DNA from 3 places in the Actinomyces radicidentis genome. Region 3 is predicted to be linked to each of the others. Evidence: riboswitches for the same ligand, from Rfam matches in the RefSeq annotation. Region 3 holds a riboswitch; each other region holds the start of a gene.
The links. A riboswitch is a leader RNA that binds a small molecule or an ion and turns the genes downstream of it on or off. The one in region 3 is predicted to bind S-adenosylmethionine.
Positions count from the first base shown of each region.

Region 1: linked by a shared signal. The riboswitch ahead of AXF14_RS05150 (methionine ABC transporter ATP-binding protein) and the one ahead of AXF14_RS13990 (hypothetical protein) in region 3 are both predicted to bind S-adenosylmethionine.
Region 2: linked by a shared signal. The riboswitch ahead of AXF14_RS05835 (methylenetetrahydrofolate reductase) and the one ahead of AXF14_RS13990 (hypothetical protein) in region 3 are both predicted to bind S-adenosylmethionine.

Region 1 is NZ_CP014228.1:1,223,455-1,233,395, forward strand. It holds gene AXF14_RS05125 (DUF885 domain-containing protein) at 1-684, opposite strand, end outside; gene AXF14_RS05130 (low molecular weight protein-tyrosine-phosphatase) at 899-1,555, shown strand; gene AXF14_RS05135 (S8 family serine peptidase) at 1,658-2,560, opposite strand; gene AXF14_RS05140 (hypothetical protein) at 2,603-3,118, opposite strand; gene AXF14_RS05145 (alpha/beta hydrolase) at 3,584-4,702, opposite strand; SAM riboswitch class I at 4,955-5,045, shown strand; gene AXF14_RS05150 (methionine ABC transporter ATP-binding protein) at 5,039-6,082, shown strand; gene AXF14_RS05155 (methionine ABC transporter permease) at 6,079-6,825, shown strand; gene AXF14_RS05160 (MetQ/NlpA family ABC transporter substrate-binding protein) at 6,876-7,844, shown strand; gene upp (uracil phosphoribosyltransferase) at 7,990-8,628, opposite strand; gene betT (choline BCCT transporter BetT) at 8,828-9,941, opposite strand, start outside.
Region 2 is NZ_CP014228.1:1,394,625-1,404,565, forward strand. It holds gene AXF14_RS05820 (DUF4143 domain-containing protein) at 50-2,533, opposite strand; gene AXF14_RS05825 (endonuclease/exonuclease/phosphatase family protein) at 2,718-3,905, shown strand; gene AXF14_RS05830 (alpha/beta hydrolase) at 4,049-4,873, opposite strand; SAM riboswitch class I at 5,026-5,108, shown strand; gene AXF14_RS05835 (methylenetetrahydrofolate reductase) at 5,118-6,230, shown strand; gene metE (5-methyltetrahydropteroyltriglutamate--homocysteine S-methyltransferase) at 6,364-8,844, shown strand; gene AXF14_RS05845 (copper homeostasis protein CutC) at 8,964-9,884, opposite strand.
Region 3 is NZ_CP014228.1:2,134,501-2,144,441, forward strand. It holds gene AXF14_RS09130 (xylulokinase) at 1-398, opposite strand, end outside; gene AXF14_RS09135 (MFS transporter) at 698-1,888, shown strand; gene AXF14_RS13990 (hypothetical protein) at 2,113-2,562, opposite strand; SAM riboswitch class IV at 2,577-2,689, opposite strand; partial or broken gene AXF14_RS14515 (amidase) at 2,842-4,377, shown strand; gene AXF14_RS09150 (DUF726 domain-containing protein) at 4,585-6,438, shown strand; gene AXF14_RS13720 (hypothetical protein) at 6,612-6,845, opposite strand; gene AXF14_RS09155 (IS256 family transposase) at 7,293-8,549, opposite strand; gene AXF14_RS09160 (type I restriction-modification system subunit M) at 9,025-9,941, shown strand, end outside.

The DNA.
Region 1 (9,941 bases), 910 kb from region 3:
CCGCTCGAGCACCTCGGCGACCTCCGCGTAGCCGGCGCGGGCGACGGCGGCCGCCTCGGCGAGCTCGTCGGTGAGCGCGGTGGGCAGGGCCTCGCCGTCGGCGGTGACGGCGGTGCGCAGGAGGTTGGTGAAGGAGGACGCGGACTCCCCGGCCTGGTCGCGGGCCTGGCCGATGACGGCGCGGACCTGGCGGGCGGCGGCGACGTCGCCGCGGGAGGCGGCCAGGCGCAGCGACTCGGCGTAGCCGGTGAGCGCGCGCGGCACGTCGCGCAGGCAGGAGGCGAAGTCCTCCCAGTCGCCGGTGGTGGCGGTGGGCAGGTTGTCGAAGCCGTCGCGGATCGTCTGGACGGGGGAGGTGAGGACGTTGAGGTAGCTGAGGTCGTCGCCGGCCTCGGAGTCCTCGAGGTCGATGCCGAGGCGCTCGCGCATCGCGGCCACGGTGACGGCGTCGACGTCGTCGGTCGGGGTGACGCCGTCGAGGGCGCTCAGGGTGCGGCGGGCGAGGTCGTCGCGGGCGGCGAGGCCGGCGGGGGAGTAGTCGTCGAGCGCGCCGCGGTGGCCGGGCAGCCCGGTGGCGACGGCGAACTCGGGGGAGAGGGTGGCGAGGCGGTCGACGTGGTCCTCGGCGACGGCGTCCACGGCGGTGGGGGTGCGGGGTCCCTCGGGCAGGGCGGGGTTGGTCATGGGCAGAGCGTAGGTGAGGGGCGTGGAACGGGACGGACCGCGGCCCGGGGCGCGGTGCCGCACGGCCGTGGGGAGGCGCCCCGGAGGTCGCACGGTCGGCCCCGGGGTCGGCGCCCGGCCGTGTGACCGAGGTCGCGAGGCCGTTCGCGCGACGTTGGCGGGGCGTTCGGGCGTCGTTGCCCGTCCGTTGGGTCCCGGTTGAGAACCTCGGGGCATGAGCGAGACCCTGGTACGCGTGTCAGCCACCATCACTCCCTCCGACTTGCCCGAGCCCCTCCGCACCGACGGCCCCTACCGGGTCGCCATGGTCTGCACGGGCAACATCTGCCGCTCCGCCATGGCGGAGGTGGTCCTCGCAGGCCGCCTCGCCGGCGACGGCGTCCCGGACCGCGGCCCCGACGGCGTCGCGGTGACCTCCTCGGGCGTCTCCGACGAGGAGCTCGGCAACCCCATCGACCGCCGCGCCCTGCGGACCCTCGCGGCCGCCGGCTACGGCGAGGGCGACGACGCCGCGGCCGCCGCGGCCGCCCGCGCCATCAGCACCCACCGCGCCCACCGCGTCAGCGACGAGGAGCTGCGCGGAAGCGACCTCCTCCTCGCCATGACCTCGAACCACCTGCGCGAGCTCACCCGCCGCGCCGAGCGCCTCGGCGTCGACACGGACCGGATCCGCATGTTCCGCTCCTACGACCCGGCGGCGCTGGCCGAGCGCCAGGTCATCGCGGACGGCTCGCGCGCTCGCTACTCCCTGGACGTGCCGGACCCCTGGTACGGGACCCAGGCCGACTTCGAGGACACCCTCGAGGTCGTCGAGCGGGTCGTCGGCGCCCTCGAGCCGGCCCTGGCCGAGGTCGCCCGAACCCGCCGCTGACGGCGCAGCACGACGACGGCGGGCCGTCCCGGGGTCTCCCGGGACGGCCCGCCGTGCCGTGGGCGCCGCCGGTGGCGCCGTGCTCGGCCGTGACGGCGCGACTCAGTCGCAGCCGAAGATCCGGCAGTAGTAGTACTCGCCGATGCCGCGGCCGCCCGTCGGGTTGCCGGTGTTGGTCGTCGGCGTCGGAGCCGCCGTCGGCTCGGTCGTGGCCGGGGCGGTCGGCTCCGGCGCCGGGGTCGTGCCGGCGACCGAGGCGACGGCCGCGGCGGCGTCGATGATGCCGGTGCCGCAGGTGCCGGCACCCGTGTCGCAGCTGGCGAGCGGGTAGCTCGTGTCCTGAAGGATCCGCGTGGCCTCCGCCGTCGTGAGCGAGGGCTTGATCTGGGCCATGAGCGCGATGGTGCCCGCGACGTGCGGGGTGGCCCGGCTCGTGCCCTGCATGTAGCCGTAGTCGGCCCCCTGCGGCGTGGTGGTGCCGGAGTCGACGGTGGAGAGGATGCCCTCGCCGGACTTCATGTCGCCGCCGGGAGCGGAGACCTCGACGGTGCTGCCGTAGTTCGAGTAGTAGGCGCGGGCGCCCTGGTCGCCGGTGGAGCCGACGGTGATGACGCTGTCGCAGTTGGCGGGGGTGTCGTCGGCGGCGTCGTCGTCCTCGTTGCCGGCGGCGATGACGATGATCGAGCCGCGCTCGGTCGCTGCGTCGATGGTCTCCTGGTAGTAGCTCGGGCAGTAGCTGGCCGAGCCGCCCAGGCTCATGTTGATGACCTTGGCGGGGTTGTCGTTGTCGGGCACGCCGTTGACGTGGCCGCCGGAGGCCCAGGTGATGCCGTCGACGATGTCCGAGGAGGAGCCGCCGCACAGGCCGAGCACGCGGACGGGCTCGATCCTGGCGTTCGGGGCGACGCCGGCGGTGCCGGTGAAGTTGCTGGTCTGCGCGGCGACTGTGCCGGCGACGGTGACGCCCTCGCCGGTGGCCCTGGACCAGGCGGCGGTCGCGTTCATGCCCCAGCTCGAGGCCGGGCCGAGGTCCCACTGCTTGGAGAACTAGGTGTCGTTCGGCGTGCTGAGGACGGCGAGCGCCGTCATGACGATGTCGGGCTGGACGTACTCGACGGAGGGGTCCGAGCTCAGCGAGCTGACGAAGGCCTGGGCGTCCGCCTCGTCCAGGGTGCTGGAGAGCTGGACGGAGGCGAGGTCGCCGGAGTGGGCGGTGACGGCCTCGACGTCGACGTCGGCGCTCGTGGCGTCGGCGGCCTCGTCGATGGCGGTCGTCGTGGCCGCGGGCAGCTCGCCCTCGACGTCCGTCCCGGCGGACTGGGCGGTGAGGACGTCGGCGGGCTCCGAGTCCGCCTTGTGCTTGACGATGTAGGCGTTCGAGGTCGCCGCGTCGTCCGTGGTGCTCACGGCGGTGCTCGTCGTGTCGACGGGGTCCGTGGCGGGGGCGGCGGTCGCCTGGCCGGCGATCGCGGGAGCGGCGGCGGACAGGGCTCCGGCCGCGAGGAGCCCTGCCGAGGCGGCGGAGAGCAGCGTGCGCGCCCTCCTCGGTGCGAGTGTTCTCATTGGATTTCCTCCTGAGGGGATGGCCCGGGGTGGGCCCGACGGCGGGTCGAGGGAGCCCGCGGGACCAGATCGGTCACGAAAAGGTAACGACACCGATCCATATGTGGCCATAGGGAAAACCAAGAATTTGATAAGTTGCTAAATGGGGTGTGGCGGGACCTCGCCACGCGCCGCTCCCGCGGGCGGTCCCCACGCTCCGACGACGCCCGTGCGCGTCAGGGACCGGGTGCGGGTGCGCCTCGCTGGGGGCTTCGTCGCCGGTTGCCGGCGCGGCCGGCCCTGGAGCCCGCGTCGCCCGGCTCGCCCGTCATCGCGCGACGACGGCCATGCTCCCCGCAGGCTCGCGCGGCCCATGCGCACAGGTGCCGCCCAGCGCCCTCGCGGACGCCGCCCGGCGCACGCACGTCGCGCGCACGGGCCGTGCAGGAGGGGTCGGCCGGGCCCGGGCGCCGGCAGGAGCCCGTCTCAGCCGAGGCGCGCCCGCAGCCAGCCCGTGAGCGCGGCGAGGTAGTCGCTGCGCGCCGGCTCGGGGGAGAGGACCAGGTCGTGGACCCCGCCCGGTACCTGCCGCAGGGTGACGTCGTCGCCCAGGTAGGGCGCGCGCGCGATCATCTGGTCCACGTGCAGGACCACGTCGCTGCACAGCGCGTCCTCGCGCGTCGGGTGGTCCCCGCCCGACGTCGTCGAGCAGCACAGGAGCACCGGCACCGTGATCCCCAGCCCGTGGTGGACGTCGCGCTGGAGACGACGGATCCCCGCCATGAAGCCCGCCCGCGCCGGGAAGGAGGGGGAGGGCTTGAGCGTGAGGTCCCAGTCCCACTCCCCGCCCCACCGCTGGTGCAGGACGCGGGCGTAGAGGTCGTCCTCGACGTCGCCGAGCGCGGCGCCCGCGGCCCAGTCCGTGCCCGCGCCCTCGCCGAGGACCTCGTCGCGCCGGCCGGCCAGCTCGGTGTCGCGCTGCGCGGCCAGCGGCGAGTCGACGATGATCCGGTCCGGGTCGCGGCGCGCCATGAGGTCGATCGCCGCCGAGCCGTAGGAGCGCATGAGCCCGCCGGCCTGGAGGTCCAGCCACGGGGAGTTGAGCGTGACGGCGTCGACCGTGCCCGGGTGGTCCGAGGCCCAGATGACGGCCGAGAGCCCGCCGGTCGAGTGCGCGTTGAGGACGACGACGTCGTGCCCGTGCTCCTCGCGGATGATGCGCAGCGCCTCGGCGATCTCCTCGTCGTGGACGCGCAGGTCCCGCACGTCGTGCGGGGAGCGGTAGCCGAGGCCGGCGCGCCCGCAGGCCCGCAGGTCCAGCCCGTAGAACTCGTAGCCGGCCCCGAGCAGCGCGTCGGAGAGCCCCGTCTGGAAGAAGTAGTCGTTGCGGCCGTGCAGGTAGAGGACGGCCCGCGAGTGGCGCGGCGACTCCCCGGGGGCCGTGGCGGCCTCGCGCTGGTGGACGAGGACGGCGTGGTCGGCGCCGGGAGCGGCGTCGGAGACCGTGACCGGGATGCGGCGGGCCACCCAGGGCTCCCCGAGGATGTCCTCGGCGACGTCGGCGCGGGCGTCGTCGGTGGTGGTGCGCGGGGTCTCCAGGATCATCACGGAGGGATCCTGGCACGCGCCCCGGTGCCCGGGGAGGGGCGACGCACGCGACCGCGAGGTCGTCACGCAAACGTGCCCGCACCGGGACCGGCCTTAGACCGACCGTGCGCACGGACCGGGTGCGGGACGGCCCCGGGCCCCGGGCCCTGCGCGGGGCCGCGGAGGAGCCCGGTCGATCCGCGTGACCTTCGTCCCCCTGAGCGGACGGGGCTTGCCCCTGTGAGCCGAGCCGCCTAGCGTCCTGCCTTGAACCCATCCAGAGCAACCGAGAGACCTGGCTCGTCGACGTTGCAGCAACCCCCGCTCGCGGTGAGGGTGCTTCCGCCAGGACCGATGGAGGAACGAGTGAGCGCATCCCCCGCCCCGACGACGGCGGCCGACGGCCGCATGATCTCCCTGCGCGACGTTCACAAGGTCTACCGCCTGCGCGACGGCTCCGAGGTCCGCGCCCTCGACGGCCTCAGCCTCGACGTGCCCGCGGGGTCCATCCACGGCATCGTCGGCACCTCCGGCGCCGGAAAGTCGACCCTCGTGCGCTGCCTGACCAGCCTCGAGCCCGTCACCTCCGGGACCGTGAGCGTCGCCGGCAAGGACATGTCCTCCCTGTCCGCCCGCGACCTGCGCGACGCCCGTCGCAGCATCGGCATGGTCTTCCAGCACGCCAACCTGCTCGACCAGCGCACCACCGCCCAGAACATCGCCTACCCGCTCGCCATGGCCGGCGTGAGGTCGGGAGAGCGCCGCGGCACCGTCGAGCGCATGCTCGAGCTCGTGGGCCTCGCCGACCGCGGCAGCTCCTACCCCTCGCAGCTCTCCGGCGGCCAGAAGCAGCGCGTCGGCATCGCCCGCGCGCTCGCGGACCAGCCCGCCGTCCTCCTGTGCGACGAGCCCACGAGCGCCCTCGACCCGGAGACCACCCGCTCGATCCTCGAGCTCATCCGCGACGTGCGCGACCGCCTCGGCGTCACCGTCGTCATCATCACCCACGAGATGAGCGTCGTGCGCTCCATCTGCGACTCCGTCTCGCTGCTCGAGGCCGGCCGCATCGTCGAGTCCGGCCCCATCGAGGAGGTCGTCGGCGACGTCACCTCCCGCCTGTCCCACGAGCTCGTGCCGCCGCCGGCCGTCCCCGAGGACGCCGTGGGGGCCCGCGACGCCGTCGTCGACGTCGCGCTCGTCGCCCACCCCGGCCAGCCCGCCGCCTCCCAGGTCCTCGGCCTCGTCGCCCAGCAGGGCGCCGACGTCGCCGCCGGCGTCTTCGAGACCCTCGGCACCGCCCAGGTCGGCCGGCTCGCCCTCACCATCCCCGCCGAGCGACGGGACGCCCTCGTGGACGCCCTCACCGCCGCCGGCGTCCACGCGGAGGTCCGCCGATGAGCACCCTGACCGCCCTGGCCGCCTCCCTCGCCGTCAAGACGCCGGGCCTCGACACGGTGCTCGCCGCCGCGGACGACCGAACCTGGTTCAACAACCCGGTCATCCAGCGCAAGCTCGGCCAGGCCACCTGGGAGACCATCGAGATGACCCTGGTCTCCGGGATCATCACCGTGCTGCTCGGCCTGCTCCTCGGCCTGGCGCTCGTCACCACCGGCAAGCGCGGCCAGCACCGCAACCGGGCCGTCTACGAGATCCTCTCGCAGATCGTCAACATCGGCCGCTCGATGCCCTTCATCATCCTCATGGTCGCGATCGTGCCGCTCACCCGGCTCATCGCCGGGACGTCGCTCGGCTGGCAGGCCGCCTGCGTCCCGCTCACCATCGGTGCCATCCCCTTCTACGCGCGACTGGTGGAGACGGCCATCAACGACGTCGACCACGGCAAGGTCGAGGCGGCCCTCATGATGGGCGCCTCCGGCAGCCAGGTCACCTGGGGGGTCCTCGTCCGCGAGGCCCTTCCCACCCTCATCCAGTCCGCGACGGTCACGATCATCACGCTGCTCGGCTACTCCGCCATGGCGGGCGCCGTCGGCGGCGGCGGCCTGGGCGACCTCGCCATCCAGTACGGCTACAACGGCTACCAGACCGACGTCATGGTCATCACCGTCATCACCATCGTCCTCGTCGTCGCGGTCATCCAGGTCGTCGGCGACCTCCTCGCCCGGCTCGTCGACCACCGCTGACGGCGCCGGCCCCACCGTCCCGACCCACCACCCACCCGAAAGGCACTCGCATGTCGCTCACCATCACCCGTCGCTCCGCCCTCGCCGGCGGCCTCGCCTCCGCCGTCGCCCTCACCCTGGCCGCCTGCGGCAACGACTCCGGATCCTCCTCGGCGGACTCCACCGCCTCGGCCGCCTCCGACGCGACGGCCGTCGCCTCCGAGGCCCCCTTCTACGCCGCCGCCACGGCCGCCCCGGCCGGTGCCGTGGACGTCAAGGACGTCGCCACCAAGGGCATCACCGTCTCCGGCGACACCGCCACCATCAAGGTCGGCGCCTCCCCGGAGCCGCACGTCACGATCCTCCAGTGGGTCCAGGACAACCTCACCGCCGGCACCGGCATCTCCCTGGACATCACGTCCATCAACGACTACCAGACGCCGAACTCCTCGCTGGGCGACGGCTCCCTGGCTGCCAACTTCTTCCAGACGCCGAACTTCCTCAAGCAGCAGATCGACGACAAGGGCTACGACTTCACGGCCACCGCGAAGGTCCACATCGAGCCCATGGGTCTGTACTCTTCGACCGTGAAGTCGGTCGACGACATCCCCGACGGCGGCACCATCATCCTCAACAACGACCCGGCCAACACCGCCCGCGGCTTCCGCCTCCTCGAGACCGCCGGCCTCATCACGGTGGACCCGAGCGTCGAGCTGCTCACCGACGTCGACGTCACCGAGAACAAGAAGAACCTCAAGTTCAAGACGGTCGACGGCGCCCAGGTGGCCCGCTCCATGGCCGACGCCGACGCCGCCTGCATCAACGGCAACTACGCCCTCGAGGCCGGCCTGTCCCCGAAGGACGACGCCCTCGTCCTCGAGCCCGGCGAGAACTCGCCCTACGCCAACGAGCTCGTCGTGCGCACCGCCGACAAGGACAACGCGGCCCTCGCCAAGCTCGCCGCCCTCCTCAACTCCGACGAGCTCAAGAAGTTCATCGAGGAGAAGTGGACCGACGAGTCCGTCATCCCGGCCTTCTGAGCCCCTCTCGTCGAGATCGGGACGTCCTGACCTCGAGATCGGGACGTCCCGAGCCCTCTCGGCCCTCGCGAACGCGCCCGTCGCTCCATCACGGAGCGGCGGGCGCGTCGTTGTTCCCCGTCCGGTGGGCCCGAACAGGGCGACCTCAGTCGACGATGCCGTAGAGGCGGTCGCCGGCGTCGCCGAGGCCCGGGACGATGTAGGAGCGCTCGTTGAGGTGGTCGTCCTCCGCGGCGGTGACGACGGTGACGTTGGCTCGGTCCCCGACGGCCTCCTCGAGGGCCTTGAGGCCCTCCGGGGCGGCGATGAGGCACAGGGCGGTGACGTCGCTGGCGCCGCGGTCCAAGAGGTACTCGATGGCGGCGACGAGGGTGTGGCCCGTGGCGAGCATCGGGTCGATGACGAAGACCTGACGGCCGTCGAGGTCGTCGGGGAGGCGGTTCGCGTAGGTCTCGATCTCGAGGGTGTCGTCGTCGCGGCGCATGCCGAGGAAGCCGACCTCCGCCGTCGGGAGCAGGCGGGTCATGCCCTCGAGCATGCCGAGGCCCGCGCGGAGGATCGGGACGACGATCGGGCGTGGCTCGGCCAGGCGTCGGCAGGTGGTGGTCGTGATCGGGGTCTTGATCTCGACCTCCTCGGTGCGCACGTCGCGCGTGGCCTCGTAGGCCAGGAGGGTCACGAGCTCGTCGACGAGCTGGCGGAAGACGGCGGACGGGGTGGTCTCATCGCGCAGCACGGAGAGCTTGTGGTCGATGAGCGGGTGGTTCGCAACGTGAAGGCGCATGGGGCAAGCCTACGGCGTGGCGGCGGCCACGAACGGCGGACGGGGGCACCGCGCGTGCCGGGCGCCTCGTACGGTCCCGGGGAGACGACGCGAGCGGGCCTCGCCGGACGGATCCGGGGAGGCCCGCTCGTCAGCGCGGTGGCGCTGGGCGGTCCCACCGAGCGCCGTCGGGAGCCCGACGGCGCTGGGTGGCGGCGCGTCAGTAGCTGACGGACTCGCTCGTGCCGAGGTACTCGAGCCAGCGCTCGTAGTGGTCGAGGACGTCGTGGGCGACCTGGTCCGCGGACCAGTCCAGGACGTCGTAGCCGACGCCGCCGCCCCACGGGCGCACCTCGAGGCGGATCGTCGTGTCGTCGGCCTCGTTGAGGCCCGCGCCGCCGTACTGGGGCGCCGGCGTCTCCACCATGCGCACCACGTAGCGGAAGGCCCGGTGGCCCTGGGAGCGCTCGACGGCGTCGGTCTCGGTCTCGCCGTCACGCGCCTCGTTGTTCGGGTCCGTGACGAGGAGCGTGGCGCGGCCGTGGAAGGTGCGGGTGTCGTCGGGGTCCGCGGCCTCCTCGCCCTCGACGTAGACCTCGGCGTCGAGCTGCTCCTTCTCGAGCTCCGCGGCGACGGCCTGGAGGGCCGGGACGATGCGGTTGTCGAGGGCGCGCTGCGCCTGGGCGGGGCTGACGGAGTCGAAGGTGTGGGCGAGGCGGTCTCGCCAGGAGACGCGGCGCAGGCCCGCGGCGGTGCCGGTGAAGCCGAGCTGGCGGTTGCGCATCGCCTGGGAGCGGGCCAGGTCCCAGCTCGCCTCGGCTCGCAGCGCCTTGGAGAGGCAGTAGCCGATGAGGACGATGATGAAGCTGAAGGGCAGCGCCATGACGAGCGTCGCCTGCTGGAGGATGTTGATGCCTCCGGCGAGCAGCATGGCGATGGTGAGGACGCCGGTGAGGGTCGCCCAGAAGATGCGCAGCCACGGGGCGGCGTCCTCGCGCTCGCCCTTGATGCGGCTGGACAGGTTCGACATGACCAGGGCGCCGGAGTCGGCGGAGGTCACGTAGAAGAGGATGCCGACGAAGAGCGACAGGGCGATGAGGATCTTCGAGCCGGGCAGGTCGCCGAGCATGAGGTAGAGCCCCTGCTCGGGCGTCTTGAGGGTGGTCTCCGCGAAGGACTGGTTGCCGGAGCGGATGAGGTCGATGGCGTTGTTGCCGAAGATCGAGACCCACATGACGACGTAGGTGAAGGGGAGCACGAGGGCGCCGGCGACGAACTGGCGGATCGTGCGGCCGCGGGAGATGCGGGCCAGGAACATGCCGACGAAGGCGCCC
Region 2 (9,941 bases), 740 kb from region 3:
CGGCTGCCCATTCTCCCCCACGGTTGCCCGGGGAAGGATGCGGCGTCGATCAGGCGGAGAGGTTGTGGCTCCATGTCTCCGCCGACTGGCGCATTGACTGGACGGTGTTGAGCATCTTCCGCATGGTTGCCGCGGCGGGGCGGAGGGAGCGGGAGAGGACGGAGAGTTGCCCGATCTGCACGTCGAGCACCGGGATCTGGGCGTCGAGCTCGCCTAGCTTGACAGAGCCCGCGACGGCTGACACGGCCTCCAGCATCGCCGCGGTCAGTCCTGGATCCTGAGCGACGCGGGTCAGGGTCACCGCTCGCGTGAGGTCCTCGTCAAGTTGCGCCCACGCGTTTGACAGTTGGTCCGCTGCGCTGTCGGCGGCGCGGCGGCTCGGCTCGATCCGATGCGCCGCCGAGGTCAGTGCCGCGCTTGAGACCCCGTTCTGCGGAATGGATTGGATCGCCTCCTTGAAGCGTTCCATGAACGCATCGGAGGTGGAGGCGAAGGCGTCAGCACTCGCCTGGAGCGCTCGCATGTCGGGCCCCTGGAGATTTTCCATTGTCGTCACGAGGTCGGTCTGCGCAGGCGAGTCGTCCTCCTGGGTCTCGGGCGACGAGACCTCATCCGTTCTTGGAGCCTCGTCGCTCAGTGCGCGGACCCGACTCGCAAGGGCGCGAGCCACCTTCTCCGCTGTGGCGCGGAAGGCCGGAGAACCCGGCACGAGCTCGTAGAGAGGCGTGTCTGCCTCCAGCCACTGGTGAGCGGCGATCTCCTCGCGCATCTGTGTGACGACGGCGTTACCCGCGAGGTCGGGCTCATCCCACACCGGGTCGAGCACGAGGAGCGTGAGGAGGCCGTCGTACCCGGCCGCGCTCGTCGTCGTCCTGAAGGTCGTGAACTCGCGCTGGCACGCCGCTGACCGGACGTACTGAGGCGTCACCATGGCAAGGAGGAAGGCAGTGCTCGCGACCTCACGGTCCAAGCGCTCCTGCCACCGTTCCCCCCACCCCAGCGCGTCATGGTCGATAAAGAGTTCGATCGGACTGCCGAGGAACCTGCACGCGCTCTCGACCTGCCGTGCGAAGGCGGTCAGGAGCCCGTCAAGATACTCGTCGTCGTCGTGCACGTAGCTCAAGAAGACCCTAGGGCGCTCCAGTGGTGCGGGTGAGACGGGGGCTTCGCGGTGCGGTGCGGCTGGGCTTGGTAGTTCCTGTGAGGCTGGGGTGGTCTTGGGGCTCGCTGGTGCAGATGGTGGTGTCATGATGGTCTCCAATGTTGTGGCGCGTATCAGAGCGGACATGGGTAGGGCCCAGATGTTGTCGCCAAGTTGCTTGAGTGTGCTGCCGGTGTAGACGACGAAGCCGCGTTCCAATCCGCCGTGCTCACGGGCGGCCCGCAGCCCTCGAAGGTCAGACGGAGACACCGATGAGGCGAGCTTGACCTCGAAGCCGACACGACGATCGCGGTCGTCCCGGAGGACGAGGTCGACCTCTCTCTGGGACTTGGCGTCCCTCCAGTAGAAGGCTTCCGTTCGTAGGCTCGCCCAGTCCTGTGCTGCAACAATCTGGTTGACGACCCAGCTCTCGAGCACCTGGCCGAGGAGCTCGGTTTCGGCGCCCACGTTATGTCCAGCCCGGTCGAGCGACTCGCACGAGCTCGACGTGTCCACGGGGTGGATCTTGGGTGGATGCTTGGTCGTCCGTGAAGCTCCGGCACGGAGGTTCGGTAGCTCGTGCACGAGAAAGCGTCGTCGAAGGACATCGACGTATCGGCGTGCCGTCCCTGTGTCGATCGCGAGGTCTTGGGCGACGCGCGTGTAGTTGAGGATCCCGCCTGGCGTGCGCAGGACGTCGTCGAGGACTCTGAGTGCGAGGCCGGCGTCGACGCGCCCGTCCGAGGGGAGGACCTGGTCGCCCAAGATGGCGAGATGGTCGGATGTGATCCTGGCGTAGAGCGCTCGCGTGTCCAGGGGGAGTGACGGCAGGGCGTACGAGGGGACCCCTCCGGTCCGGAGGGCTTGAATGATCGTAGTGCGCGGTGTTGGCTCGACGTCGCCCGGGTGGAGCACTCCGTCGAAGCAGAGGTCGACGAAACTCGGAACGGGCTGACCTGCTGGAGTGGTGAGCTCGACTGAGCTGAAAGGGTGTAGCCGGAGTCGCGATGAACGACCAGCTAAGGGGTCGCTGCCTGCCATGGTGCCCCGCCCGACTGAGGCGGAGCCGGTGAGGAGGAGGTGGTGTCCTTCTGGGAGCTGGTCGACGAGGTCCTTGGCGGCGATGCTGACCTCGGGAACGACCTGTGCCTCGTCAATGACGGCTGGGAGGCTGAGCCCCTCTAGCCAGCCTGCAGGATCAGCTTCGGCCTGTCGACGTGTGCTGGGGTCGGTCAAGGTCTCGTACGAGGCGTAGACACCTTCGTGCTGAAGGTGACGAGCGAGGGAGGACTTGCCGACGGCGCGCCGCCCTTCAAGGATCACGACCTGGTTGTTAGCGCGCAGGGACAGGGTCTGTTCGATGGCGCGGGGGCGGTAAGAAAACGACGACATGATCGATAGGATAGCTTATCGATAGGGAAGTTAGCGGGTTGCGGCAGCGAAAATTCGATGGCTAACACTTTGTTATGCCTTTCGCAGTAGTGAAGTACTGGGGAGTGCATCTACGATTCGGCCGGCACGCGCCGCACCGGTCGCGGTCATCCCGCTGACACGTGCCGCGGGCCAGCATGTCCCCATGAGCGCCCACGACGACGGCACCGAGCCGCTCCTCGACCTCAAGGAGGCCGCACCCGCCCCGCGCCCCACGGTGTGGCAGCGCCTGCGCCGCGGCACCGGCTGGTTCCTCGCCCTCGTCCTGTCCGCCCTCGCCGTCATCAGCCTCTGGCCCGACCTCCTCGCTCCCCGCCTCGCCCTCTCGGAGATCTACCCCCTCACCCAGGTCATCGCCCTGCGCAGCGTCATGGCGCTCGGGCTCGCCGTCCTCGGCGTCATCGTCACCGTGGCGGCCGTCGTGCGCACGGTGCGCCGGGAGGGAGGCCAGCGCACGAGCGTCGTCGGCATCGTCCTCGTCATCGTCGCCGGCATGCACCTCTGGGCCCTCGACCAGCGCGGCCTCGACCTCCACGGAGCCCTCCCCGAACGCGACGTCGCCACGGACTCCGCCTCCTGGGACGGGGAGGTCACCGTCTACTCCTTCAACACCTACAAGTCGCAGGCCGGCCTCGTCGACCTCGGCGTCTCCGTGCGCGGGACCGGCGCCGACGTCGTCGTGCTGCCGGAGACTGACGCCTCCTACGGCGTCCGCCTCGCCCAGCTCCTGGCCCAGGACGGCTACCGCTTCCGCGTCTTCAGCTCGATCGGGGACACGACCTCCGGCATCGACCCGACGACCGTGACGGACCCGAGCGCCCTCGGCTCGGACACGGTCGCGACGACGGTCCTCGTCTCCACGGGCCTGGGCGACTACGAGCGCGCCGATCGCCCGGCGGGCCTCGGCGCCGGGAACCTCGTTCTCGCCCCGGTCGGCGGCGCCGCGCTCAACGGGCGCACCCGGCCCACCATCGTCGGGATCCACACCGTCGCCCCCGCCGGGGACGGGACCCGCGCCGGCTGGCTGTCCTCCGTGAGCGCCGCCGCGGCGCAGTGCACGAAGCAGGGCAGCGCGACGATCGTCGCCGGCGACTTCAACGCCACGCTCGACCACGAGCCCATGCGCGACCTCGACGGCTGCTCCGACGTCGCCTCGGCGACCGGGACCGGGGGCCTGGCCACCTGGCCCGCGTCCTCTCGCACGGCGCTGCTCGGCGCCACGATCGACCACGTCATCGTCAACCGGACGACGTGGCTGCCCCAGTCCTCGAAGGTCCTCGACGTCGAGGGATCGGACCACCGCGCCGTCGTCGCCGTCGTCAGCCCCCGCTGACCGCGAGATCGGGACATCCTGATCCTGAGGTCGGGACATCGTCACCGTCAAGCCGGGAGCTGTGGATAACCGCCCGATCTCGAGGTCAACACGTCCCGATCTCGGCGAGGGGGAGGGGAGGGGGGTGAGTGGACGGGTGCGGCTCAGCGGAGGCGCTGGGCGACCCAGGCCGTGCCGAGCCGGGCGACCTCCGCCTGGGCGGCGTCGACGTCGTCGGCGTGCACCTGCACGAGCCTCGAGCCGTCGCGCAGCAGCGCGAAGCCCTCCGCGGCGGCCGAGGCGGTGTCCGGGAACTCGTCCGTGAGCGCTCCGTGCAGCATGAGCACCTGCCAGGGCAGGTCCTTCATCGTCGTCTCGACCTTCTGGAGGGAGACGTCGGCGAGCGTCTGCTTGGACAGGACGTTCCACTCGCGCGCGTTCGGGTTGTCGTCGACCAGGCGCGTGAGCCCGTGCCTGTCGAGCTCGTCGAGCTGGTCCGGGGAGAAGACGTTCTCCCACAGGATCGACTGCGGTCCGACGACGGCGCCGACGAGAACCGCGGTGAGCACCCGCTCCGGGCGGGCGAGCAGGGCGGCGGTCGCGCCGAAGCCGTTGGCGTGGACCGCCTGACGGCGCCAGCCGTGCTCGTCGAGCCAGCCGGAGACGGCCTGGAGGTCCTCGACCTCGCCCGCCAGCGTGATGACGTCGTCCTCCGAGTCGCCCAGACCCGAGAAGTCGAACTGGAGCGTGGCCAGACCCGCCTCGCGGTAGGCCGCGGAGATGAGGTCGAGACGGTGCGACAGCCCGTGACGGTCGGTGAGGAAGTCGTGGCAGAGGATGACGACGCCCTCGCGGCGGTGCGGGACCGGCGATCCGGCGGCTAGGAGGGCGTCGACGGCCTCGAGGTCGACGGGGTCGGCGCCGTCGGGCAGCAGCATCGTGGCCGCGAGCGAGACGCCGCGGGTGGTATCGATGCGCAACTCGGTCATGACACCAACCTATGACGGGTCAAGCGGCAGGTCACGGGCATGACGGGTCCGTAAGACGATTGCGCTGCCAGCGTGAACCGCCCTTCCGATTGGTTTCTCGCGGTTCGGTCAGGTGCGTCGTGGTGTGAAGACAGGGGTTACGGTCGGCCCCGGTTCCATCCAGAGCGACCGAGAGACCTGGCTCGTCGACGTCGCAGCAACCCTGCGAGGGTGCTTCCGCCAGGATCGATGGAGTGACACCGTGATCCACCCTTCCACGCCCGAGGGCACTGCCCCCGGCGCCCCCTCTCCCGACCGCCCCAGCCTCTCGCTCGAGCTCTTCCCGCCCCGTCCCGGCCCCCACGCCTCCCAGACCTGGGGCGCGCTCGACCGGCTCCTCGCCACCGGGCCGGACTTCGCCTCCGTCACCTACCGGCCGACCTTCATCACGACCGTGGGCGGTGCCCCGCGCGCGGAGGCGCCCACCCGGCCCGCCGACGCGGACGAGCGCGCCCGCGCCGTCACCCGCGTCCACGTCAAGCGCGAGCACAACCCGTCCGAGGACGTCGTCGCCCACGTCCTGGCCACCTCCGACGTGCCCCTCATGGCCCACCTCACCTGCATCGGCTACCGGAAGGCCAACGTCGTCGAGATCGTCCGGATCTTCCTCGACATGGGCGTGCGCCGCTTCCTCGCCCTGCGCGGAGACCCGCCCCGCGGCGTCGACGCCGACGACGTCGTCGGCGAGCTGCGGCACGCGGACGAGCTCGTCGCCGTCATCCGCGAGGTCGAGGCGGAGTACTTCGGCGACGGCGAGCGCCACGTCCACGTCGCCGTGGCCGCCTACCCCGCCGCGATCGACCACGGGCGCGAGGTCGAGGTGCTCGCCGCCAAGCAGGCCGCCGGCGCCGACTCCGCCATCACCCAGGTCTTCTACGACGCCGAGGACTACCTCGCGCTCTCCCGCGCCGCCCGCTACTGCGGCGTCGCGCTGCCGATCCTGCCCGGCATCATCCCCCTGACGGACCTGCGCCGCCTCACCCGCCTCGAGGCCCTGTCCGGGGTCCCCGTCCCCGAGGAGCTGCGCGACGCGCTCGAGAGCGCGCACGGGGCGGGGACCGTCTCGACCGGCATCGACGCCACGCTCCGCCTGGCCACGGCGGTGCTCGAGGGCGGGGCCCCGGGAGTCCACCTCTACACCTTCAACCGCACCAGGCCCGCCCTCGACGTCATCTCCCAGCTCCGGCTCGGGCGGATCCTCGACGGAGCCGCCCCGGACACCCGCACTCAGAGCGAGGTCCGGCGCGCCTACCTCAACGCGACGCCGGGCTCGTCCCCGCTGCGCACCGGCCGAATGCCGGTGGCGACGCGGGCCTGAGGTCCGCGGGGCGCCCCCGCCCCCGGTCGGACCAGCCCGACGCCGCAGCCGCGCCGCCCCGGCGCGGCACCGCGCTCCCGCACCGTGCAGCGCGTCCCCGAGACCACCTTCCGCCCGTACCACGAGGAGACCCATGACCGCCCCCACCAGCACCACCTCGACCACCGACGCCGCCGCCCGCCCGGGCCTGCGCGCCGGCGGCCCCACCGACACCGTCCCCACCGCCCCGCTGCCCGACGCCACCATCCTCGGCTACCCGCGCATCGGGCCCGACCGCGAGCTCAAGCGGGCCGTCGAGGCCCACTGGCGCGGACGCCTGGACGAGGCGGGCCTGCGCCGGGCCGCCGCCGAGCTGCGGACCGCCACCCGCGCCCGCCTGCGCTCCCTCGGCCTCACCGGGGCCAGCGCGGTCCCTGCCGACTTCACCTACTACGACCAGGTCCTCCAGGTCACCACCGCCTTCGGCGCTTTGCCCGAGCGCTTCGCCGACCTGCGCGGCGGCGCCCTGTCGGCCGACGGGAGCTCCGGCGACTACCCCGGCACCTCGTTGGACGGCTACTTCACGGTCGCCCGCGGCCGCGGCGAGGACGCCGCCCTCGAGATGACCAAGTGGCTCGACTCGAACTACCACTACCTCGTTCCCGAGATCGATGAGCGCACCGTCCTCGACTACGTCCCCGGCTTCGGCGCCGTCGACCCCGCCGACGGCCCCGTCGCCCAGGTCCTCGAGGCCGCGCGCGCCGGTGAGCAGGTCCCGCGCCCCGTTGTCGTCGGGCCCGTCACCTACCTCCTGCTCGCCAAGCCCTCCGACGCCGCCGCCGACGGCTTCGCCCTCACCGACCGCCTTGCCGACCTGCTCGCCGCCTACGGGCACCTCCTCGCCGACCTCTGGGCCGCCGGCGCCGAGTGGGTCCAGTTCGACGAGCCAGCCCTCGTCTCCGACGCCTGGTCGCTGCCCCGCGAGGAGGTCCTCCGCCTCGTCCACGACGTCTACACCTGGGTCGCCGCCATCACGGAGCGCCCCCAGGTGCTCGTCGCCGGGAGCTACGGCTCGCTCGGCGACGCTCTGCCGGTCCTGGCTTCCACCGGTGTCGACGGCGTCGCCCTCGACCTCGTCGCCGGCGGCCTGCCGAGCGCCGAGGACCTGGCGGGCCTCGCCGGGCGCAGCGTCGTCGCCGGTGTCGTCTCCGGCCGCAACGTGTGGCGCACCGACCTCGACGCCGCCCTCACCGCCCTCGAGTCGCTGCGCGAGCGCCTCCCCGAGGACGCGCGCCTGAGCGTCGGCACCTCCACCTCCCTCCAGCACGTCCCGCACGACGTCGAGCGCGAGACGGACCTCGACCCGGCGATCCGCTCCTGGCTCGCCTTCGCCGACCAGAAGGTCGCCGAGGTCCAGGTCCTCGCCCGCGGCCTCGCCGAGGGCCGTGACGCCGTCGCCGAGGAGCTCGCCGAGGACGCCCGACTGCGCGCTGAGCGCGCCGCCCACCCCGGCGTCGCGCGCGCCGGGGTTCGCGACGCCGTCGCCGCCCTCACCGGCGCCGACCGCACGCGCGCCCCCTACGAGGAGCGCCGCGCCGCCCAGACCGAGCGGTTCCATCTGCCACTCCTGCCGACGACGACGATCGGCTCCTTCCCGCAGACGGCCGAGATCCGCCGGGACCGCGCCGCCCACCGCCGCGGCGAGCTCGATGACGCCGGCTACGAGCAGGCGATGCACGCCGAGATCGAGCGGGTCGTCCGGCTCCAGGAGGAGCTCGGGCTCGACGTCCTCGTCCACGGCGAGGCCGAGCGCAACGACATGGTCCAGTACTTCGCCGAGCTCCTCGACGGTTTCGTCACCACCCAGCACGGCTGGGTCCAGTCCTACGGCTCGCGCTGCACCCGGCCCTCGATCCTGTGGGGGGACGTCGCCCGCCCGGCCCCGATGACGGTCGCCTGGTCCCAGTACGCGCAGTCGCTCACCGACAAGCCCGTCAAGGGGATGCTCACCGGTCCGGTGACGATCATGGCGTGGTCCTTCGTGCGCGACGACGTCCCGCGCTCCCTCGTCGCCGACGAGCTCGGCCTCGCCCTGCGCGAGGAGGTCGCGGACCTCGAGTCCGCGGGCATCGGCATCATCCAGGTCGACGAGCCGGCCATCCGCGAGACCCTGCCACTGCGGCTGGCGGACCGCGAGTCCTACCTGACCTGGTCCGTCGGCTCCTTCCGGCTGGCGACCGGCGGCGCCGCTCCCGCCACCCAGGTCCACACGCACCTGTGCTACTCCGAGTTCGACGTGGTCATCGACGCCGTCGACCACCTCGACGCGGACGTCACCTCGATCGAGGCCTCGCGCTCGCGGATGGACATCCTGCCCGCCGTCGCGGAGCACGGCTTCGAGAGGCAGCTCGGGCCCGGCGTCTGGGACATCCACTCGCCGCGCGTGCCGTCGACCGACGAGTGCGCCGAGCTCCTCGAGCGCGCCGTCGCGGCCCTCGGCATCGAGCGCCTGTGGGCCAACCCGGACTGCGGGCTCAAGACCCGCGCCTACGAGGAGACCGTGGAGTCCCTGCGGCACCTCGTCGACGCCGCCCACCGCGTCCGCGCCGAGAACGACGCCCGGCACGAGGGCTGAGACCGGCGCCCGCGTGCGCTGACGCACGCGGACGGGACGAGCAGGACCTCCCCGGACGAGCACGACGCCGACGGCGCCGGAGTCGTCCGGGGAGGTCCGGTCGGCCAGGGGCGAGCCCCTCAGCCCTCCTCGGCGTGCAGCGGCAGGGAGCGCGCGAGGCCGACGACCTCGCGCACCATCGCCTCGTCGGTCCGCTGCGACTCGCCCGGCACGGAGTCCTTCCGGGAGCAGCGCAGGTGGATCTCGCGGACGCCGGAGCGCCGCACGACCTCTTCGGCGTTCTCGGGGCGCACCGTCCCGGAGGCGATGACGCGCGGGCCGCCTGTGGAGACCAGACCGCGGAGGACGTCGGCGCCCTCCAGGGCCGTGGGCGCGCCGCCGGACGTGAGGACGTACTCGACGCCGAGGCCGCCCAGGTCGCCGTAGGCCTCGACGAGGTCGCGGGTCTCGTCGATCGCCTTGTTGAAGGTCATGGGCGCGCCGTCGGCCTGGTCGATGAGGAGACGGAGCAGGCCGCGGTCGACGACGTGCTCCTCGGTGAGGACGCCGACGACGAAGCCGATCTCGACGGCGGGCGGCAGGCTGCCGCGGGCGCCGGCCGTGGGCTGCGGACGGGTGAACTCGCTCATCTCGCGGGCGAGGGCGGCGATGCGACGCACGTCCGCGACCATGGCGCGGCCCTCGTCGTTGTCGAAGACGAAGGAGCCGCCGCGGGGACGGATCATGACGCGCAGACCGAAGGGCGCGGCGCCGGGGGCCTCGAACCACCGGGGGCCGGCCACGGCGCGGTGCTCGGCGACCTCCTCCGCGGCGGCGAAGATCGCGGCCTCGACGGCGCCGGTCGACGGCGTCGTGCCGTGAGCGCCGAGGTTGTCGCAGAGCTCGGCGCGGTCGGCGCCGGCGCGCGCGGACAGGCGCACGCCCTCGACGTTCTCGACGCAGGTCTCGACGGCGACGTGGGGCAGGTCGTGCCAGGGGAGGGAGGAGTGGGGAGGGGTGGAGTGGCCGCGCAGGGAGGGCGCGGAGCCTGTGAGCCGCATCGCATTCATGGTGCGAGTCTCGCACGACCGGGGCGCCCGGGACGCCGCTTCACGACC
Region 3 (9,941 bases):
CCGAAGAGCTCGGAGAGGGCCGCGGCGGAGTCGCCCGTGATGGTGTTGCGCCAGGTGCGGAAGCCGGTGAGGAGCTCGCCGTCGGCGCCCAGGGGGAGGTAGCCGTGCATCATTCCGGAGACGCCGAGGGCGCCGACGGTCGTGATCGGCGAGCCGTAGCGCTCGCGGTAGGCGGCGGCGAGCGTGGCGTAGGCGTCCTGGAGGCCGGAGACGACGGCCTCGATGCGGTAGGTCCAGATCCCGTCGACGAACTCGTTCTCCCAGTCGTGCCCACCGGTCGCAAGGACGGCGCCGTCGGCGTCGACGAGGACGGCCTTGATGCGGGTGGAGCCGAACTCGATGCCGAGCGAGGCGCTCGTGAGGTCGGGGGAGTCGGGGTGTGAGGGCGTGGTGGTCATCCGAGTGCTCCGTTGCGTCGACGATGAGGTCCTCGCGCCGATGGTAGGCGAGCCGACGCCCCGATGTGAGCGTTCAACCTCGGTGGCGGAGCCGGGGGAGCGGGCGGCCGGTCACCTCTGTCGCCGGGCGACCGGCCGGCGAGCTCCGATGCCGTGCAGCCCGGTCCTACCGCACCGGCTCACGGGACGATGTTTCCGACGCGTGACGACCTCGCGACCACCCGACCCGCCCCTGAAACCTGCTCATGATGTCCTGCGAGACGGCAGCGTCACGCCCGGCGGCGTACCCCTTCCCGGAGGTGAACGATGTCGTCAGAACCGGTGGTCCACGCCTCGAGCGACTCAGGCACGCCGCGCTCAACACCCTGCGCGGCTGCCTCGGCAACCTCGTCGAGTCGTTCGACGTGTACACGTACACGGTCTTCGTGACCTACTTCGAGGCCCAGTTCTTCGACCCGGCGGACAAGAACTCAACGATCTACGCCTATGCCGTCTTCGCCATCACCTTCCTCATGCGGCCGCTCGGCTCGTGGTGGTTCGGGCGCTTCGCGGACCGTCACGGCCGCCGCGCCTCCCTCAGCCTCTCGGTGACGATCATGGCGGGGGCGAGCCTCGTCGTCGCCTGCCTGCCGACCCGCGCCTCGATCGGCGCGTGGGCGGCGGTGCTGCTCATCTGCTGCCGCCTCGTCCAGGGCTTCACCACCGGCGGCGAGTACGGCACCTCCGCCACGTACATGTCGGAGACCGCGACCCGCGACCGACGCGGCTTCCTCTCGAGCTTCCAGTACGTCACCCTCGTCGGCGGGCAGGCCCTGGCGCAGCTGGTCCTCCTCATCCTCACGAGCGTCCTCACCGACGACCAGCTCCACGCCTGGGGCTGGCGCATCCCCTTCGTCATCGGAGGCCTCGGCACCTTCGTCGTCCTGTGGATCCGCCGCTCCATGGAGGAGTCGCTGTCCGAGGGCCACCTCCAGGAGATCGCCGAGGGCAAGGACCGCCAGTCCGGCTCCCTGTCCGAGCTGCTCACGCACTACTGGCGCCCGCTGCTGCTGGTCTTCCTCATCACCCTGGGCGGGACGATCGCCTTCTACGTCTACTCGGTCAATGCCCCCGCCATGGTCAAGGCGGCCTACGAGGGCAGCGCCGGCACGGCCACGTGGATCAACCTCGCGGCGCTCGTCATCCTCATGGTCCTCCAGCCGGTCTACGGCCTCATCTCGGACAGGATCGGCCGCAAACCGCTGCTCGTCCTCTTCGGCTGCGGCGCGCTGGTCTACACCTACGTGCTCATCCACTTCCTGCCCCGCACGACGACCCCGGCGGCCAGCCTCCTGCTGCTCGTGGGCGCCTACGTCTTCCTCACCGGCTACACCTCGATCAACGCCCTGGTGAAGGCGGAGCAGTTCCCGGCGCACGTGCGCGCCCTGGGCGTGGGCCTCGGCTACGGGCTCGCGAACTCGATCTTCGGCGGCACCGCCCCGATGATCTAGGAGTGGGCCAAGCCCCGTGACGCCGTCGGCACCTTCATCGGATACGTGACGGTCTGCGTCGCGATCTCGCTCGTCGTCTACGTCTTCTTCCTGACGAACAAGGGCGACACGCACCTCGACGCCGAGCAGGGCCACTCCTTCCGCCGCGACTGGGTGCCCGACGACGACGGGCGGGGTGTCCGCGGGCACGTGACCCGTGGACGCCCCGCCCGTACGTTCAGGCCTCAGCCGCGGTCGACGGCGTCTGGCGCCGGCTCGACGGCGCTCTCAGACGCGCTCTCGTCCCACTCATCGGTGTCGGTCTCGTCCCCGAGCTCGAGGTTGAGCACGAGGGCGCGTTCCCCGCCGGGCTCGCTCACGCGCAGCGCGTGGCGGGCGACGTCGAAGACCGCCTCCCCGCCGTCGGCGGCGAGGGCGACGGCCCGGGCGAGGCGCTCGGCGTCGTGGTGCCGGCCGACGACGTCGACGGTGCGGGTCCCGACGGCGTCGACGCGCTCGCCGGCCAGTCGGACGGCGTGAGCGCCGTCGGCGCTCAGCGAGACGGGGACGACGTCGTCGGACTGACGGACGAGGCGGGCCTGGATCCAGTGGGTGTCGTGCCCGGGGCGGTAGCTGCCGCAGCCGGAGCCTCCGCAGGGTTCGGAGGGGCGGGTGGGCGTGAGGGTGCCGGTCATCGGCGTTCTCCTTGTTCGCGATCTTCCGCTCGCGGTCGCGGGCGGCGGATCTTCCTCCGGAGGCACCGGGCGCGATGACCGGTTGCCAGCCGACGAGCCGGAGGGCTTGGCGTCGGACTTCTTGATCCGCCGCAGAGTCTGCCACAGGCCCGTGCCGGGCAGCGGGGCTCGTCATCAAGGTGCAACCCGGAGCGGCCCTGCCTGAAACACGGCTGGCGTGTCATGACGGAGCCCGATGAGGCGCCCCTCACGTTCCCGACCCCTGGAAGGACCCCCGTCATGCCGACCACGCCGCTTCCCCAGGCGACCGCCGACGACGTCCTGGCCATCTCCGAGCAGCTCGGCCTCGGCATCAGCCGCGACGACGCCCCCGAGTACGCCTGGCTCGTCACCGAGCAGTCCCGCGCCTACGAGGCCGTCGCCGACTGGGACGCGACCGGCGGCACCTACACCGAGGACCGCTGCTTCACGATCCCGGACGACGCGGACAACCCCCAGCACGCCTGGTCCTGCCGCACCGAGATCACCGCCACCGGGCCCGAGGCGGCCGGCGGGCCCCTCGCTGGGAGGAGCGTCGCGATCAAGGACTCGATCCCCGTCGCCGGCGTGCCCTTCTACAACGGCTCCAACCTCTTCGACGGCTACATCCCCGACTTCGACGCCGAGGTCGTCACCCGGCTGCTCGCCGCCGGCGCCACCATCACCGGCAAGACCCACACCGAGTACCTGTGCCTGTCCGGCGACTCCCACACGAACCACTTCGCGGACACGCAGAACCCGTGGCGGGAGGGCTTCTCCGCCGGAGGCTCCTCCTCGGGATCCGGCGTCGTCGTGGCGCTCGGCGAGGCGGACATGGCCCTCGGCGCCGACCAGGGCGGCTCCATCCGCTGCCCGGCGTCCCTGTGCGGGATCGTCGGCCTCAAGCCCACCTAAGGGCTCGTGCCGTACACGGGGATCGCGACGCTGGAGGGCAGCTTCGACCACGTGGGGCCCATGACGGCGACCGTCGCCGACAACGCGCTGCTGCTCTCCGTGCTCGCCGGCCCCGACGGCGTCGACCCGCGGCAGGTCGGTCACGAGCCCGACGACTACCTCGGGGCGCTCGACGGCGGGGTCGAGGGGCTGCGGATCGGCGTCCTCAAAGAGGGCTTCGAGCAGCCCGACGCCGACACGCGCGTCAACAGCAAGGTGCGCGACGCCGTGCGCGTCCTCGAGCGGCTGGGCGCGACCGTCGTCGAGGTGTCCGTGCCCCGGCACGCCGACGGGCTCGCGCTGTGGACCCCGATCGGTTACGACGGCGTCACCGCCACCGTCTTCCAGGGCGGCGGCATCGGCATCGGGCGCGACGACTACTACCCGACCTCCCTCATGCAGTGGGCATTCGACCACGCGGACCGGCTCGCCGACGCCCCGCCGAGCGTCAAGATGTACTTCCTGACCTCGACCTTCGCCCGCCGGCACATTGGGAACGTCGGCTACGGGCACGCGATCAACGCCGGCCGGGAGCTGAGGCGCGCCTACGACGCCGTCCTGGCCGACGTCGACGTCCTCGTCATGCCGACGACGCCGACCACCGCCCGCCCGCTCATCGAGCGGGGGAGCGCCACCATCAGCGAGGAGGTCGCCGCCGCCGTCCCGCAGCTGAGCAATACCTGCCCCTTCGACATCACCCACCACCCGGGGCTGTCGATCCCGGCCGGCGAGGTCGACGGGCTGCCGGTCGGGATGATGCTCGTCGGAAAGCACTACGACGAGGCGACGCTGTACCGGGTGGCCGCCGCGTACGAGGCGACGGGGGAGGGGAGGTATCGGTGAGGGGCCTGAGCCGCCGATGCGGAGAGCCCCAAGGATCGGAGCACGTGCAAGCTCCGGGCCGCGCGCCGTGACTCCGGTGCCGCGAGCATGAACCATCGATGTTGATCAGATTGATGCAGGGTATGTCTCCCATCGGGCTTCCCGGTTGCGTATCGTGAGAGGCTGGCCGGAATCGTCTGGCCGTTCCATTCAAGTCGAGGACGACAGATGGCAGCCCATGCAAAGGTTCGGTACACCGCCGTAGGCCGGGACGGTGCGCGCGCGGTCCTCACACTGACGAGCGATGAGCAGCTCATTGAGGAGTGGGCCGGGCTCGATGCGGAGCCCACGTTCTCCGGCGCCGCGCGTCTCGTCGGCAATGCGGCCCTGTGCGCGCGTCTCCATCAGTACGTCGCGGCGAAGAAGGCGCAGCGCGTTGCGGCGCAGGGCCTCGACGCGGTCGGTCAGGGGGAGGAAGCAGCAGCCGAGGAGGTGATGGAAGCGCTCACCGGAATCGAGGACGATTCGGCCCGCGAGACCTTCACCGAGGAGGAGCTGGAAGAGGCACCCAGTTGGTTCGAGAACCTGTGGCACGAGGTCAAGACCGAGAAGGTCGAGCTTGACGTCGTCCTCGCCTGGCTGAGCGCCGAGACGGAGGCTGCGGAGAATTCGCTCCTCCAGGTTGCCGAGATCCTGGGATACGGCGAGTGGGTCTCTGATGAGCGCGATCGTGAGGCCTGGTGCTCGGCCTGCCTGCAGCGCACCGTCCACAAGTTCCTCGCGATCCCAGGACCCTGGTACGACGCCTGGTGCTGCCGCGGCTGCGGCGTCATCACGACCCGTTGCGCGGTCCCGGCCTGCGCGAACATGTCCGTGCGTGGGATGGGACCGACAGGGACCCGGGCCATGGCTGTGCCGATGTGCGCCGAGCACACCCATGAGATCCCTGACTTCGAGGCGAGTGGGTATCGAATTGAGGACCTCGAGCACTGGAAGGACCTGTTCGAGTACAAGCGCAAGGACGTCGGCAGGATCGCCAAGCGGGGAGCCGTTGCGGCCGGAGTCACTGTGGTGGCCGTCCCGCTGGCTGTCGTGGCCGCACCCGCCATCGGAGGTGCCGTTGGGGTTGCCACCTCGGCTGTCGGGAGCGGTGCGACGCTCTCCGGAGCTGCAGCGGTGAACCACGGGCTTGCGCTTCTCGGTGGTGGCACCATCGCCTCCGGGGGACTGGGCATGGCAGGAGGAACGCTCGTCATCGCCGCGGCTGGTGGTGCTGTGGGAGGCGCCTACGGCATGCGCGTCGGGACTGCCTATCTCGGGGAGGACGCTTCTTTCACGATTGAGTGCGTTCGAGATGGTGATGGGCCGGCCGTCGTCTACTCGAGCGGCTTCCTCACTGAGTCCGATGACGCTTGGTCCCGGTGGAAGCGGCTCATTGACACCGCTTACCCCGAGAATCCGGTCTACCGGGTGAGCTGGGGAGCCAAGGAGCGCAAGGACCTTGCGGCGCTCGCGGGCAAGGGCGCTGCGGGACATCGCGGAGTTGGCGCCGTCGCAATGGCTGCGCTGCGGGCGACCCGGCTCGCCGTCGCGAAGATCGCCCCGTTCGCGGTGCTGTCGACCGCAGTGGAGGTCGCTGCGAACCCCTGGACGGTGGCGCAGCGCAACGCGTCGGCCGCCGGCACGACCCTTGCCTCGATCCTCCGGCGCACTGAGAACAAGGAGGGCTTCATCCTCGTGGGACACAGCCTGGGTGCGGCTCTCATGACCGCAGCGATCGTCGGGCTCGCTGAGGACGACGAGACCTCGCCTGTGGTTGACGCGCACCTCTTGGGAGCAGCGACGTCGACGGAGATCGATGGCGAGCTCCTGGCTGCCGGCGTGACCGGCAAGGTCAGGAACTATTTCTCCCGCCGTGACAAGGTCCTTGCCGCGCTGTACAGGATGGCCTCTCTCGGCGGCGAGGCCGCCGGCGCAGTGGGCTTCAAGAGAGCGTCCGGGCGCGTGGTGAATATCGATGTGTCCGCAGAGGTTCCGAAGCACTCGGACTACGTAATGAACCTCGGGCTGAGGACGGAGTGATCTTCTGCAGGTCCCTGCCGGGGCGGCCAGTGGTGCTTCTCGTTTCAGACGTGGGACGCTGAAAGAGCGGGGCCTTGAGGCGGCGCTCGGGGGAGATGAGCTCCTGGGGCGTGATGATGCCAGCCTGCACGAGGTCGCTCGGAGGACGGGATTCGCTACGCCAGGCGTACTGCTCAAGCGTTGGGCAGGTCGAGTCGGTGGACGTCGGAGGCCGGTGCGTCGGTGACCTGGGGTGCGTTGAATGCTGCGTGCGAGGCAGTACTCGCGCGGCGCTTCTCCGTCAGCGTGCGGTGGTGGCGAAGACAGGCAACGCCGAGAACGAAAGCCAGCAGCATCGTTCCGATGACGGTGCCGATGTTGTCACCGTGGTTGTCCTGGAATGGCCCGCTGATTCCAGTCGTGATCAAGAGCCAGCCCAGAATGAACCAACGCCACCGCTTCCAGGACGACGGCTCGGCCCCGGTAGCCGGCGTCGAACTGGCTACGGACGGATTACTGAGGCCGTATGCCCGGGTCGCATTGCCTGGTACGGAGGCTGTGGATGATGCCGTGGATCTGACGGAGCCGTTCCCACATGTGTCGCGCGCTTGCGGTGTCCGGTGCTTCACATCGCAACCCAAGTGTGTGTAGACGAGCGCTCGTTTGGACCTCCGGCGACCCGAGCGCATCGCAGTCGTAATCGCCCTCTCGACCCGGTGGTAGGACGCCGATGAGACCGGGCGCTTGACCTGCGAGATCGTGTACGAGGCTCGACGCACGGGCTTCGGTACCACGGCCTTTCGGACGACGCGCTTCGCGGAGCGGACTGGGTGCGCCGCGCGGCGTACGGTCAAGTCCCTTGTTGTGGTGTTCTTTCAGGCGGTCAGGGGCAGGGGTTGGGTGTCGTTGGTGAGGGTGTGGGTGAGTCGTTGCATGGAGGTCTGGGACAGGTAGCGGCGTTCGCCGTACTGCCACTCCTCGTGCTGCTCGAGCAGGACGGCGCCGATGAGGCGGGTCACGGAGTCTGGGTTGGGGAAGACCTGGACGACGTCGGCGCGGCGCTTGATCTCGGCGTTGACGCGTTCGATGGGGTTGTTGGACCAGATCTTCTTCCAGTGCTCGGTGGGGAAGGCGGCGAACGCGGTCAGGTCAGCCTCGGCGGCCTCGAGCATGTCGGCGATGTCCGGGAAGGTGCCTCTCAGGGAGTCGGTGACCTGGTGGTAGGTGGCGCGCACGGCCTGGGGGCTGGTCTGGGCGAACACCGTGGAGATGAGGGCGTTGACGGGCTTGGAGCGTGCTGATCCCAGGCGGGAGGTGATGTTGCGGGCGAAGTGCACGCGGCAGCGCTGCCAGGCCGCGCCGGGCAGGATCGCCTTGACGGCGGCCTTCAGGCCGGCGTGGGAGTCGGACACGACCAGGGCGACACCCTCGGGCCGGGAGGGCCCGCACACGGCCAGGCCCCGCTCGCGCAGGGAGCGCAGGAAGCTGGTCCAGAAGTCGGTGGACTCGCTGTCGCCCACGGCCATGCCCAGGATCTCGCGGCGCCCGGCGGCGGAGACCCCTACCGCGACGACGGTGGCCTGGGAGACGACGCGGTGTCCGACGCGCACGTCGAGGTAGGTGGCGTCCAGGTAGAGGTAGGGGAACCAGGTGTGGTCCAGAGGCCGGTTCAGGAAGGCACCGACCGTCTGGTCGATGTCGGCGCAGATCCGTGAGACCTGGGACTTGGAGATGCCGGACTCGCAGCCCAGGGCCTTGACCAGGTCATCGACCTTGCGGGTGGAGACCCCCTCGACCCAGGCGGTGGCGATCACCGCGTACAGGGCCTTGTCGACCCTCCTGCGCGGGGACAGCAGGGACGGGAAGAAGGAACCCCGGCGCAGCTTGGGGATGGCCAGGTCGACCTCCCCGGCAGTGGTCGCCACCGTCTTGGAGCGCGTCCCATTGCGGCGCGTGATGCGATCCGGGGTGCGCTCGTAGCGGGAGGCGCCGATCACCGCTTCGGCTTCGGCGTCGATGAGGTCCTGCAGTCCGGCGGCCAGCAGACGGCGGAACATCTCGTCGCGTGAGGCCTCAGGGTCGGCCAGGAGTTCCCCGATCAAGGCGGACAAGGCAGACTGATGGTGGGTCATCGCGGGTCCCTTCAGATGGTTCTTGGCGGAATCACACCCGCGATGACCCCCAGCCACCTCGACCAGCGGCCCCCGCGGGAATTGCCACCACGCTAAGGGACACACCCCGGCGTACGGAACGAGGGACGAAGGTGCGGGAGAGGAAGCCCATGAGCGCATTCTGGTCGAGGTGACGCGACCTTTATTCGACTTTCGAATGAAGGTGTGACCGTCGTCGCCTGTGAGATCTGCCGCTCTCGGTGCGTGCGAGGTCAGCACACCTGGATGGTTGTTTCCTGACGATGGAGGGGCCTCATCGTGTGTGGCGGTAGACCCGAGTTTCTGCCCTGCTCAGCCAGAAGCTGCGCCGCTCGGCTTCTGGGCTGTAACGCGGGGGCAAGTGGCCCGGCTGGCTCGCAGCGTGGTGCGGTCTCGCGGCGCATATCGGTGACAGACTCCGACTGTTTCCCGCGTTCCCGACGACGAAGAGGTTCCCGTGTCCAAGGAGACCGAGCGCGCCGCGCTCCACAAGGCGATCTGGCAGGTGGCCAACGACCTGCGTGGCAGCGTGGACGGCTGGGACTTCAAGGCCTACGTCCTGGGCTTCCTCTTCTACCGGTTCATCTCGGAGAACCTCACCGAGTACATCAACCGCACCGAGCGCGATGCCGGCGACCCGGAGTTCGACTACCGCCTCCTGCCCCGCGAGGACGCCGAGTACGCCCGCGCCGGCATCGTGGAGGAGAAGGGGTTCTTCATCCTCCCCGAGGACCTCTTCGCCAACGTGCGCGAGCGTGCTGGCCGGGACGAGAACCTGAACGAGAGCCTTGAGCGGATCTTCAAGAACATCGAGGCGTCAGCGATGGGTGCCGGCTCCGAGTCGGACTTGCGCGGTCTCTTCGATGACATCGACGTCAACTCGAAGAAGCTCGGGAACACGGTTGCCCAGCGCAACGCGAAGCTCGTCAAGCTGCTGAATGCCATCGGGGAGCTCAATCTCGACTACGGAGACTCGGCGATCGACACCTTCGGCGACGCCTACGAGTTCCTGATGACGATGTACGCCTCCTCGGCCGGGAAGTCCGGTGGCGAGTTCTTCACGCCTCAGGAGGTCAGCGAGGTCTTGGCGAAGATCGCAGCGAACGGGCGCTCTCGACTCAACCGCGTATACGACCCCGCCTGCGGCTCGGGCTCCCTGCTGTTGAAGTTCGCGAACGTGGTCGGTAAGGACAACGTGGGCGGCTTCTACGGGCAGGAGGTCAACCTGACGACCTACAACCTGTGCCGCATCAACATGTTCCTCCATGACGTGAACTTCGAGAGCTTCGACATCGCGCTGGGGGACACGCTCGTGGAGCCGGCGCACTGGGACGCGGAGCCCTTCGACGCGATCGTCTCCAACCCGCCGTACTC